DNA from 4 places in the Rhizobium mulingense genome. Region 2 is predicted to be linked to each of the others. Evidence: predicted binding sites of a transcription regulator. Region 2 holds the regulator's gene; each other region holds the start of a gene.
The links. Region 2 encodes LexA, which represses DNA repair genes until DNA is damaged. Its sites were predicted from a motif close to TGTTCNNNNTGTGTTCNG; they were not measured.

Region 1 (3,208 bases), on a different contig from region 2:
CGCTTCATGAGCACAGATGTCCTGCGATCAACAAAGCGTTTCGTCAACCTTTCATGTAACGCATCGGACAATCGATCTTCGATTTCCCGCGTCTTTTCCTGCCAATGTGTCGGATCAGCCAGCCAACCGGGCCGATTCGAAACATAGGTCCAGGTCCTTATCTGCGCGATTCGCGCCGAAAGCGTGTCAATTTCCCCATCTGTCCGGTCGGAGCGATGAACCTGCTCCGCCAGAAACTGCTCGTTCACCGTGCCATAGCGGACGAGATCGGAAAAGAGGGTCGAGATAAGATCGGCATGTTGTGCCGGAGTGATACGCCGGTAGTCGGGAAGTGCGCAAGCCTCCCAGAGTTTTTCGACGCGGGCCGGCCGATCGGCGAGATCGATGACCTCCGGATAGCGCGAAAGCTGTTCCAGCGCCTGTTGGTCGACCGCGGGCAGTGCTCGCGTCAGCCCTGCCACGCGCGGTCCCGCCTCGAGGCTGGCGCGCAGCGCGTTGATCGAGGAGAAGTCCATCTCGGTCGTGCGCCATTGCAAAACCTTGACGTTGTCGAATTCGTGACCCTCGATGCGCTGCACAAGCTCTTCGTCGAAGGGCGAGACCTGGCCGGTGACGCCGAAGGTTCCGTCGCGCACATGCCGCCCGGCGCGGCCGGCGATCTGGCCGAGTTCACCCGGATTGAGGTTGCGGAACTGGTACCCGTCGAATTTTCGGTCCTGGGCGAAGGCAACGTGATCGACATCGAGGTTCAGTCCCATGCCGATCGCATCGGTCGCCACCAGATATTCGACGTCGCCCGCCTGGTAAAGCGCCACCTGCGCATTGCGGGTGCGCGGGCTGAGCGCCCCCAGCACGACAGCCGCGCCGCCGCGCTGCCGGCGGATGAGCTCGGCGATGGCATAGACCTCGTCGGCCGAAAAGGCGACGATTGCGGAGCGCTGAGGCAGCCGGGTGATCTTTTTCTGTCCGGCGTAGAAAAGGTGCGAAAGCCGCGGCCGCTCGACGATGGTAATACCGGGCAGGAGCTGCTGCAGGATCGGCCGCATCGTTGCCGCGCCGAGCAGTAGCGTTTCCTCGCGACCGCGCAGATGCAGGATTCGGTCGGTGAAGATATGGCCGCGCTCGAGATCGCCGGCAAGCTGCACCTCGTCGATCGCGACAAAGGCGGCCTTGGTCTCACGCGGCATCGCTTCGACGGTACAGACCGAAAAACGTGCATTGACGGGCGAAATCTTTTCCTCACCGGTGACCAGCGCCACGTTCTGCACACCGACCTTCTCCACCACCCGCGTATAGACCTCGCGCGCCAGCAGCCGGAGCGGAAGGCCGATCACACCGGTCCCGTGTGCGACCATGCGCTCGATAGCATAATGGGTCTTGCCGGTATTGGTTGGTCCGAGCATCGCGGTCACACCGCGCCCGCTCAGAATCATCGGCTGCGAAGTCAGAGTCATCGTCCATGCAATTGAGGCAGGCGGCCCCAGGAAAACTGTCGCCTCGCGACGGAGGCACAGAACACATGGACAGCTATCGCCGCAAACGCAAGGGCAGATTTTAAAATGCTTCCGCAATTACGACCTTTGCGAGTCATCGGGAGCGCCCGCATTTCAGATTCGGAACAGCCTGAGAACGAATCAGCGACGAATCGCTGACTCCCGCTGATTCAGCTTTTGTTCACGGCTAAGTATTGATTTTGAATCACTTTTTCCTACTAGATGCTGAATCGCGAGAATCTGTCCCTTCGCATTTCCGTCGCCTTGCCGGCGGTCTGTCGCGCGCTTTTTGCCGGTCGAAAATTCCACCCCACATTAATTTCTCGACCAAATCCGGAACGAAGCGGAGACGAATCGCCGACCGAACCGCTTTCACCTTTCGTTCACGGCAAGATCTGGTGGCGCCGCCGCCACCCGCCGCTAGATGCAGGCAGGCGACAGATCCTCGCATCTGATGCTTCGGACAGGCGTTAACCTTTCGACCACGAAATTCACACAGTCTACACCCGGGAAACCGCTTGTGCGATCGGTCGATCAAAAACGGAACGAATCACCGACGAATCGGCGACATAGCGACTTTTCCGCTTTGTTCGCCGCAACATATTGTATTTAAACATCTTTTTAACCATATTGACAATTTACCGGGGAACACGGATCGCAAACCATGAATCTCCTCGCACCACAATTCGCGCGCTCAACCGGGAACAAAAATCGCCAATGCGTGTTTCTTGTCCATTCAGATTGCGGATGAAATGAAGGAAACACACCATGCTTGGCACGATACTTCTCGTTATCCTCATTCTGCTCTTGATCGGAGCCTTGCCGAATTGGGGTTATAGCCGTGGCTGGGGCTATGGACCTTCCGGCGGTTTGGGGCTAGTTCTCGTCATTATCATTATCCTTGTACTAATGGGCCGCATCTAAAGCCCGACAACCTGGGGAGTTACGACATGATGAAGAAGATTGTTCTCATTGGCGCGCTCGTGGGCGCTCTCGCATCCTGCACGGCGACCGAGCAGGGCACGGCGATCGGCGCCGGCACCGGTGCGGTTATCGGCGGCGCCGTTACCAATAGCTGGGGTGGTGCCGCTGTCGGCGCCGTTGCCGGCGGTCTGACCGGCGCTCTGATCGGCCAGTCGGTTGAACGCCGCGGCTACTGCATCTATCGCGACCGCTACGGCCGCCGCTACGAGGCCCGTTGCCGCTACTGATCGACAAACGCATATCGGACTTCCCAACGGGCGCTTCGGCGCCCGTTTTTCTTTGCTCGCCGTGGCCGTCAGCGCCAACGGTGGCATGCCGGGACAGAAAAGGAGCGCATCCAGCCGGATGCGCTCCCTTTTCGATCCACGTGATCGGAGAATGGGCTAGACGAAGAACTGCCCGCCATTGGCCGTCAGCGTCGAACCGGTGATGAAGCCGGCATCATCGGAGACGAGGAAGGTGACGCAACGGGCAATCTCTTCCGGCTCGCCGAGACGGCCGACGGGAATTTGGGGAATGATCCGTTCGTTCAGCACTTTCTCCGGCACGGCAAGCACCATTTCCGTGCCGATGTAACCGGGGCAGATGGCGTTGACCGTAATGTTTTTCGCCGCGCCTTCCTGCGCAAGCGCCTTGGTGAAACCGAGATCGCCGGCCTTGGCGGCCGAATAGTTCGCCTGGCCCATTTGGCCCTTCTGGCCGTTGATCGAGGAGATGTTGACGATGCGCCC
Region 2 (3,208 bases):
GCGACTTTGGCGCTGGTGTCGGGCTACCAGCTTTGGAAGGACCGGCGTGTGCGGGAAAACCCGTTGCTGAAGCTGCCTGCCCTGCGGCCGGTCGTGGCGGTCGCCGGCTTCTTCGGCGGCGTCTTCCTGACCTCGTTGATCGGTGGCTTTTCCACGGCGTTGTTTGCTGTTGAGCATTTTCATCGCCTGACAGCTTATGGCCTGCCGGCGAACCTTGCGACGATGCCGATCATCTCCTTCATCGTCATGCCGGCGGGGCTGCTGGCGATGTTGCTCATGCCGTTCGGCCTGGACGCTCCGCTCTGGACGGTGGTCGGCTTCGGCCTCGATCTGGTGATTACGGTCGCCAAGACGGTGTCCGGCTGGGGCGGCAATATCGACCTCGGCCGTTTGCCCGGCTGGTATTTCGCCGTCGCCGTGGCAGGCTTTCTGCTGTTAACGCTGCTCCGCACCCGATTGCGCCATGTCGGCACGTCGATCCTCGCCGTCGCGACGCTCATTGTGTTGATACTGCCGGGTTCCCGGCCGCCGGATCTGGTGATATCCGAGGATGGTGGTTTGGTCGCGCTCATCGCGCCGGCGGCGATGGCTTCCAACCGTGAAAACCCGCCGGACTTCATCTTCGACCAGTGGCAGAGAGCGCTGGTGCTGCCGACGCACCACCCGCCGAAGATGCTGGATGGGCCTGCCATCCCGGCGCAGGGTGATGACCGCCGGGTCAGGCTTTCCCGCGATCAGCAGAATGAAGCGAGGACGGCAATGGTGGCCGCCGCAGCCGGCGGTGAGGCAAATCGGTTTTCTTGCGTGAAGAAGGCTTGGTGTATAGCCAGGCTCGGCAATGGCCATGTCGTCGCCGTCATCGACAATGCCGCCTATCTCGGCCCGGCCTGCGACGCCGGCGTGGTTGTCGTGACCTCGGTGCGCCTGCGGTTCGACCGCTGCCGCTCGGGTGCGACACTCTTTACCGGCGAGACGCTGCGCAGGACCGGTTCCGTTGAATTGCGCTTTGCGCAGACGGGATTCGAGGTCGCAACCGCATTCAGCGCCTTGTCGCGTCCATGGATGCGCCACCGCGCCTATGATTGGCGCAAAGACGGTTTTACCGAATCCGGACCGTCTGCTGTCAGTGATAACGGCGAATGAGGCCGACCAGCTTGCCCTGCACCTTGACCCGGTCGGGCCCGAAGATTCGGGTCTCGTAAGCCGGGTTGGCGGCTTCGAGGGCGATCGAGGCACCCTTGCGGCGAAAGCGCTTGAGCGTCGCTTCCTCGTCGTCGACCAGGGCAACGACGATATCGCCGGGACTTGCGGTGCTGCCGTTGCGGATGATCACCGTGTCGCCATCGAAGATTCCGGCGTCGATCATCGAATCGCCCTTGACCTCCAGCGCATAATGCTCGCCTGAGCCGAGCATATCCGCAGGAACGATGATGTCGTGCGTGTTATTCTGGATCGCCGAGATCGGAACGCCGGCTGCGATCCGGCCCATTACCGGCACGGACACAGAGTTGCCGTTGTCGGCGATCGGCTTTGCGGCAGCTGGGGCGGCGACCGGCTGGGGCTTGCCGAGGCTGCCTTCGATAACGCTCGGCGAAAAACCGCGGCGCGGCTGAAGACTGGGGCTATAGGCCTCCGGCAGCTTGATCACTTCCAGGGCCCGGGCGCGGTTCGGTAGGCGGCGAATGAAACCACGTTCCTCGAGCGCCGTGATCAGGCGATGAATGCCGGATTTCGAGGCGAGATCCAGGGCATCCTTCATCTCGTCGAAAGAGGGCGGAACGCCGGATTCCTTCATGCGCTCATGAATGAAAAGGAGAAGCTCCTGTTGTTTGCGCGTGAGCATCGACGTAGACCCCGTGATTGAAACAAATCCAGAACAGACACTATATGTTCCATATGTGTTCCGCAAGTAGCTAAATTTCCGTAAAACTTCGCGCCAACTCGTCGAGATTTTTGTTTTCATTCGCCGGATTGGCGCACATGTCTTGCATTGGGGGTGGTGCTGTCGCACATCTCTGGCGTGTCAGGAGGGATATCATGATCGCACATTCCGCCAAACCGCACCCGCTGGATCATGTCGTCCTACCAGTCGTCAATATCGACCTGGCGCGCGAAAGGCTCGGCAAGCTCGGCTTTACCGTCGCCGCCGATGCGCGCCATCCGTTCGGAACGGAAAATGCCTGCGTTTTTTTCGCCAACAAAACCTATATCGAGCCGCTCGGCGTGGCGAGTGTCGAGGAGAGCGAGACAGCGGCCCGCCAGGGCAATGTCTTCATCGCTCGCAATCGCGCCTTCCGCTTCCGCTGCGGCGAGGAGGGACTTTCGGCGCTGGCCTTTCTCACCGAGGATGCCGGCCTCGATCATCGGCGGTTCGTCGGCAACGGCGCGAGCGCCGGCGAGATGCTGCAGTTCAGCCGGTCGATGCGGATGCCGGACGGTTCGGAAAGCGTCGGCAGCTTCAAACTGGCTTTTTCAGGAGATCTGCGCGCGCCCGACTTCTTTCTCTTCACCTGTCAGCGCATCAATGCCTTCCCGGCCGGTCGCGCCGCCCTGGAGACGCATGCCAATGGCGTAACCGGCATTGCCGAGATCGCGCTTTGTACGCCGGAGCCGGCGGCGTTTGCCGCGTTCGTTGGTCTTGCCGCCGGGCAAACGGCGGTGGAGAAAACCGGTTTCGGCATGAAGATCGCCGCCTCGAATGCCAAGATCAGCCTGATGACGCCGGAAGGGCTGGAGGCATATTTCGAGCTTGTCGTTTCCGCCGCCGATCGTGGCCTGCGCGGCCGGGCAATCCTCTTCACCGTCACCGATCTTGCCGTGACAGAAGCGCATTTGGCTGCTAACGGAGTGACATACACACGCAAGAACAATCGCATTCTGGTGAAGCCCACGCCCGGGCAGGGCGCGCTTTTTGCCTTCGAGGAACCACGATGAGCACTGATACCAATTCCGAGGTCAAGATCGGCGAAGGCGAAGGCCAGATCACCTTTTCCAATACCGGCCGCTTGTCGCTGATTGCCGGCCCCTGCCAGATGGAGAGCCGCGATCACGCCTTCATGGTTGCCGGCACGCTGAAGGAGCTCTGCGCAAAGCTCGGCATCGGCCTCGTCTACAAGAGTTCCTTCGATAAGGCGAACCGCACCTCGCTCTCGGCCGAACGCGGCATCGGGCTTGAAAAGGGCATGGAGGTCTTTGCTGACCTGAAGAA
Region 3 (3,208 bases), on a different contig from region 2:
GGCGACGAATCGGTTGATGATATCGATGCGGCTGATCATGTCGTTCAGCGCCTCGCCGGTGCTGGAGACGATGCCCACACCCTCATTGACCTGGCGGGAACTCTGCGAGATCAGGTTCTTGATCTCCTTGGCGGCTTCAGCCGTGCGCTGGGCGAGCTGGCGGACTTCCTGGGCGACGACGGCAAAACCCTTGCCGGCTTCACCTGCGCGCGCCGCTTCGACGCCGGCATTCAGCGCCAGAAGATTGGTCTGGAAGGCGATCTCGTCGATGACGCCGATGATCTTGGAGATTTCGGTCGAGGATTTTTCGATGCCGGCCATCGCCGAGACGGCGCTGGTGACGAGTTCACCGGAATTCTTCGCCTTCTGCTGTGTCTCACGCACGGCGCCGGAAGCCTTTTCGGCATTGGCGGCGGTTTGGCCGACGCTGACGGAAAGCTGCTGCAGGGCGGCCGAGCTTTCCTCGACGCCGGCTGCCTGCTGGGCGGTGCGCAGCGCCAGGTCGTTGGTTGCATTGGAAATGACGTCGGCGCCGCTCATGATCTGGCCCGACGTGTCGCGCACGGATGCGAAAGACTGGCGAAGAGCGCTGACGGCGCGGTTGTAATCCTCGGCCATCTGCCTGAAATCACCCGGCAGGTCGGATGGCAGAGTTGCTTCGAGATCGCCGTTCGACAGTGCTTCCAGGCCGCGGCGCAGCTGCTCCAGCGCGATGGCCTGGTCGGATTGCGCCTTGGCGCGCTCCTCTTCCAGCGCGCGGCGCTTGGCTTCCAGGGTCTCAAGATAGACCGAGATGGAATAATCCATGTCGAGCATGCCCGATTTGATGACGGCGGACAGCTTCTCCGCCAGTTGCCTGCCCTGCTGGCGCGCGAAGACCGACGGCCACTGCTTCTCCATGATGCCCTTGACGAGCTCGGACATGACGAGGGCATAGCCGCCGATATACCAGCGCGGCTCCAGCCCGATGCGAGCATGGGTGCGGCCGACGGCGGTCACGCCTTCGACATAGCTTTCATCAAACGTACCGCCTGCAAGATTGGCCCAATGATCCTGCTGCCGCTTCTTGGCATGGCCGACATGGACCTTGTCAGGGAAGAAGCTCGAGACAGCGGGCGCCCTAGCAATCTTGGCGTAGAATTTATCGAGGGCGCCGCCGATCAACTCGGCAATCACAGGGCGCAGCTCCCGCATCGACTTGCGTGACGCCTCGTCCAGTTCGATGAAATCGAGACGCTGTTTGAGCGCGCTGTCGGTCTGCTGGGATGTCATGGGTATCTCTGTATTTGGCGCGACGGCGCGGGAGGGAATTCTGCGCCACAGCTTTTGGCGAATATGGTTGAGCAATCGTTAAATCCGACCGCGATTTTCCGCGTGGGCCGGCAAGGCGCGGCGGCCTTGGAAGATATTGAGGATCACCGATTTCGTTCACGTTTTGATCTATATATTGCCATATGTTCTGTTATGGTTGCGCCATGACCGCCACTTCCGAATCGCTCGCAGCTTCCGTCGCCTCGATCAGCCCGACCATGCTGGCGCTGGCCGGCGGCGTTCTTGCAGTCCTCATCCTGCTGGTGATCGTCCTTTTTTTGCGCGCCGCCGGGCTTCGCCGCGAACAGGCGGAGGAGGCGGATCTGCGCGCCAGGGAAAGTGCGATGCGCATGGCCGAGCTTTTGAAGATCCAGGCGGAGATGCAGGGTCGGATCGCGGCGATGACCGAGGTCTTCGGCGCGCGGCAAAGCGAACTCAACCAGACGATCAGCCAGCGTCTCGACGGCATGTCGCAGCGCATGAACTCGACGATCACCGAGCAGACCAAATCGACGCATGAGAACCTGCAGCGGCTGCAGGAGCGGCTGGCGGTCATCGATGCGGCGCAGAACAATATCCAGACGCTCGCCAAGGACGTCGTCGGGCTGCAGGCGATACTTTCCAACAAGCAGACGCGCGGCGCCTTCGGCCAGTCGCGGATGGAGACGATCGTTGCCGACGGCCTGCCGATGGGCGCCTACGCCTTCCAGCAGACGCTGTCCAACGGCTCGCGGCCGGACTGCACGATCCGCATGCCGAACGGCGCGCCGCCGCTCGTCATCGACGCGAAATTCCCGCTCGAAGCGTGGAACGCCATCCGCGACGCCGGCAGCCCCGAGGCCGCCAAGCTCGCCGGCCAGCAGTTCCGCCGCGACATGGAGATCCATATCCGCGATATTGCCGAGAAATATCTGATCCAGGGTGAAACCCAGGATACCGCCTTTCTCTTCGTGCCGTCCGAATCGATCTTTGCCGAGCTCCACGAAAATTTCGAGCCGGTGGTGCAGAAGGCGCACCGGGCGCGCATCGTCATCGTCTCGCCGTCGCTGCTGACGCTATCGATCCAGGTTATCCAGGCGGTGCTGAAAGACCAGCGCATGCGGGCGCAGGCGCATCTGATTCAGGGCGAGGTGGCGCTGCTGATGGACGATCTCGGCCGTCTCGACGAGCGGGTGCGCAAGCTGCAGGGCCATTTCGCCATGGCGCAAAAGGATATCGACATGGTCGTTACCTCGGCCGACAAGCTCACCAGGCGCGGCGCCAAAATCGAAGCGCTGGAATTCGAGGCGAGCGGCGATATCAGGCCGGACGACGAGACTCCGGCCAAATCAGTGGAAAGCCGCACCGGTCTTCTCAAGCTTCGGATGGTTGACGAGGAGTGACCGCTTCGGGCAGTGTCTGCCCCGCATTTCATACAAGAGTTGGAACATCACGTCACCCGCGTGTTCCAAAAGACAGGACATCCTCATGATCACAGTTTTCGGGTCCATCAACATGGATCTCATCGCCACGACCGCGCGCCTGCCGAAGCCCGGCGAGACGGTCGCCGGCAACGGATTTGCCACGGCCGCCGGCGGCAAGGGTGCCAATCAGGCGCTGGCAGCCCGCCGCGCTGGTCGCTATGTGCATATGGCCGGCGGCGTCGGCAAGGATGGTTTTGCCGCGGATGCGCTCGCCCTACTCGATGATGCCGGAACCGACCTCTCCCTGGTCAAGCATGTCGACGGCCCCACAGGCACGGCGCTGATCCTCGTCGGCGGCGATGGCGAGAACATGATCGCTGTGGTCCCCGGCGCCAACGGCTTGGTGACGGCTGCCGATGCCGAGACGGCGGTCGGCAGGATGAACGAAGGCGATATCCTGATGCTGCAGCTCGAAGTGCCGGTCGATGCCGTCG
Region 4 (3,208 bases), on a different contig from region 2:
GGGATCAACTCATCCATCTCGGGCCCGTCCTCGCCCTTGCGCAGCGGCCGGAAGCTCATTCGGTGCAGGGAGCAGGGGCCATGCTTCTCGATACCGGCGCGGTGCTGCGCCGTGCCGTAGCCGACATGCGCGGCAAAGCCGTAATCCGGAAAGACATTGTGGGCGCGGGCCATCATCCGGTCGCGCGTCACCTTGGCGACGATCGAGGCGGCGGCGATCGAGACCGAGCGGGCATCGCCCTTGACCACGGCCTGCCCGGGGCAATCGAGGCCGGGCGGCACGTCGAGCCCATCGGTCAGGACGTAGCTTGCCGGAACGGCGAGGCTGCAGATGGCGCGGCGCATCGCGTCGAGGCTTGCCTTGCGGATATCCGTCTCGTCGATGCGCGTCGAGCTGGAAGAAGCGATCGAGACGGTCGCGGTCGCGAGAATTTGCACGAACAATTCCTCGCGCCGCTGCGCCGAAAGCTGTTTGGAATCGTTGAGGCCCTCGGGGATGCGTTTCGGGTCGAGGATGACGGCGGCGGCGACGACCGGCCCGGCAAGCGGCCCGCGGCCGGCCTCGTCGGCGCCGGCAACCGGCCAGTGGCCGGCCTTGCGGGCTTTGAGCTCCAGGCGGAAATCCGGCACGAGCGGAGCCGTGTCGAAAAGCAGGGGAGAATCGGGTGGCGTGCGAGGTTTCATGCGGCTGAACCTCGCACGCCAACCCGATTTCCCGCAAGTCCCCGGATCAGGGCGGCGGCCGGGGACGGTCCGGCGGATGGTAGCGGTCAGGGCCATCCGCGGGAATTGCGCTCGGGCTCGAAAACAGGGCGGTTTCTCGATGGGCCGATGCGCAAATCTATAAATCAGAGCAGCGACAGCTGGACGCCGCTGCCATCAGGCGGCACGAACAGATCGTCGCGCAGCGGCAGACCACGCCGCGTCAGGCCGAAACGCCTCGCCGCCATTTCGAAGCGCCGGGCGATCTGCCTTGCATAGGGGCCGGCGCCCTTCATGCGCTTGCCGAATTCAGCGTCGTAATCCTTGCCGCCGCGCATCGAGCGCACCAGCGACATCACATGCCGGTAGCGATCGGGATAATGCTGCAACAGCCAGTCGCGGAAGAGCGGGCTGACCTCGAGCGGCAGCCGCAGGATGACATAGCTCGCCTCGACGGCGCCGGCCACCTTGGCCGATTCGAGGATGCGCTCCAGCTCGTGATCGTTCAGCGCCGGGATCAGCGGCGCGGCCATCACGGCCGTTTGGATCCCTGCTTCCGACAGCGTGTGAATGGTCTCCAGCCGACGCGGCGGCGTGGCGGCGCGCGGCTCCATCGTCCGGGCAAGCTTGCGGTCGAGCGTCGTCACGGAGATGCCGACGCGCACCAGGTTCTTCGCCGCCATCTCCTGCAGAATGTCGAGATCCCTGAGGATCATCGCTGACTTGGTGACGATCGAAACCGGATGGTTCGCCTTGTTCAAAACCTCGAGAATGCCGCGCATGATGCGCCATTCCTTCTCGACCGGCTGATAGGGGTCGGTATTGGTGCCAATCGCGATCGCCCGCACCTTGTAGCCTGGCTTGGCGAGCTCCCGCTCCAGCAGCTTTGCCGCATCCGGCTTGGCGAACAGCTTCGTCTCGAAATCGAGCCCCGCTGATAGCCCCATATAGGCGTGTGTCGGCCGGGCGAAACAATAGATGCAGCCATGCTCGCAGCCGCGATAGGGATTGATCGAGCGGTCGAAAGCGACGTCGGGCGATTCGTTGCGGGTGATGGCCGTGCGCGGCTTTTCGATCTGCACCTCGGTCTTGAATGGCGGAAGCTCTTCCAGCGTCTGCCAGCCGTCGTCAAAGGTCTCCCGCTGCAACGCCTCGAAGCGGCCGGTCGGGTTCAGCCCTGCGCCGCGCCCGCGGCGCCGGTCGACCTCGACCCTCAGCCCCGAGGATACGATCATCGCATCGGCAATATCTGCCGTATTGGCAGGCGCGAATGCGGCCTGCCCTGCCAGGGACTGCTCTCTCATCGGAATCTCCCGCAGCGGGAAGCGATCGCCTCCGCCCGTTTTGCTGATTAAATTCCTATCGGCAAAATGAGAACAATGCAAGAACAAAATGCGGAAAACGCCGCTGGCAAAAATTTGTGCGGCGCATTATGACTAGACAATGTTGACAGTTGTTCTCGAATGTCAGGATCAGGAATCCGAGCTGGCCCAGACCTTATCGGTTTTGGTGGCGGGTGCGGTGGAGGGTCTTGTCAGCGATGTCGTGGTGCTCGATCACGGCTCGCGCGACGGCACTTCGCGGGTCGCCGACGCGGCCGGCTGCCGGTTTCACTCGCAGTGGGATATCAAGGACATCGTCGGTTCCGCCCGCGGCGACTGGCTGCTTTTCGTCGAGCCGGGTGCGCGTCCGCAGGCCGGCTGGATCGACGCGATTGCCGAATATATCGCGCTTAATAAGCTGCCGGCCCGCTTCACCGCATCGCGCGGTTACCGGCGCCCGTTTTTCGAGCGCGTCGGCCGCGCCGCGCCGCCGCTGGAGCTTGGACTGCTGATGCCGAAAAGCCAGGCGCTGGCCGCCGCCAGGAGCGGCATGCGCCTTGCCGAGTTCGTTAAGGGTCAGAAGCCGCGCAAGCTCGCGTGTGAATTGATTCCATCCTGGGTGGCGAGCGCGGCGCGGTAGGCAATTCTACGCTTCACCCGCCCAAAACCACTCCCACAAGGGGAGGGGCTAACGTGTCGCACCGCTTCACGTGAGCCGCTGTCGTAACCATCTGTCAAACGATAGCAGTCAGCAAGACCTCTCTCTTCGGTCGCCGCCGGGCATCACCGCTTAGTCCCTCCCCCTTGTGGAGAGGGGTTGGGGAAGGGTTTTCTCTAAGAGGCGGGTCGCCTTCGGAGAAGCATCCCACATCGCGCAAAAAATGGCGCCCAAACAGATTTCGCGCTATAATTCGCCCATGGCGCCGCCGAAGCGCCTCGCTTCGCAACGGATGGCCATGGAATGCCGGTGGACGGCGGAACAGGTCAGCGAAAATCTCCTCTTCTGCCGGGTTCCCGGCGAGAGGAGGTGCGTCATGACACGCGGTAGGTTCTACGGCGTACGCGGTATGGTTTACGGCCTGGCGGCCGTCATATTGCCGACATTGATGATCGCGCATCCGCATTCGGCAGCGTCGCAGACGATGCTCAGTTGCGCAGGCCGATCCGACGTCGTCAAATTCCTTG

Region 1: the regulator LexA is predicted to act here: its motif matches at 1,512-1,529, upstream of PYR71_RS13645 (helicase-related protein).
Region 3: the regulator LexA is predicted to act here: its motif matches at 1,426-1,443, upstream of PYR71_RS03155 (DNA recombination protein RmuC).
Region 4: the regulator LexA is predicted to act here: its motif matches at 2,074-2,091, upstream of PYR71_RS00905 (PA0069 family radical SAM protein).

The regions. Positions count from the first base shown of each region.
Region 1 covers NZ_JARFVE010000005.1:210,984-214,191, forward strand. The annotation lists gene PYR71_RS13645 (helicase-related protein) at 1-1,454, opposite strand, end outside; gene PYR71_RS13650 (DUF3309 family protein) at 2,262-2,417, shown strand; gene PYR71_RS13655 (YMGG-like glycine zipper-containing protein) at 2,444-2,704, shown strand; gene PYR71_RS13660 (beta-ketoacyl-ACP reductase) at 2,861-3,208, opposite strand, start outside.
Region 2 covers NZ_JARFVE010000006.1:216,059-219,266, forward strand. The annotation lists gene PYR71_RS16095 (ComEC/Rec2 family competence protein) at 1-1,143, shown strand, start outside; gene lexA (transcriptional repressor LexA) at 1,124-1,843, opposite strand; gene PYR71_RS16105 (VOC family protein) at 2,038-2,934, shown strand; gene kdsA (3-deoxy-8-phosphooctulonate synthase) at 2,931-3,208, shown strand, end outside.
Region 3 covers NZ_JARFVE010000002.1:617,384-620,591, forward strand. The annotation lists gene PYR71_RS03150 (globin-coupled sensor protein) at 1-1,272, opposite strand, end outside; gene PYR71_RS03155 (DNA recombination protein RmuC) at 1,476-2,693, shown strand; gene PYR71_RS03160 (ribokinase) at 2,779-3,208, shown strand, end outside.
Region 4 covers NZ_JARFVE010000002.1:152,005-155,212, reverse strand. The annotation lists gene rnhB (ribonuclease HII) at 1-683, opposite strand, end outside; gene PYR71_RS00905 (PA0069 family radical SAM protein) at 848-2,005, opposite strand; gene PYR71_RS00900 (glycosyltransferase family 2 protein) at 2,145-2,663, shown strand; gene PYR71_RS00895 (hypothetical protein) at 3,058-3,208, shown strand, end outside.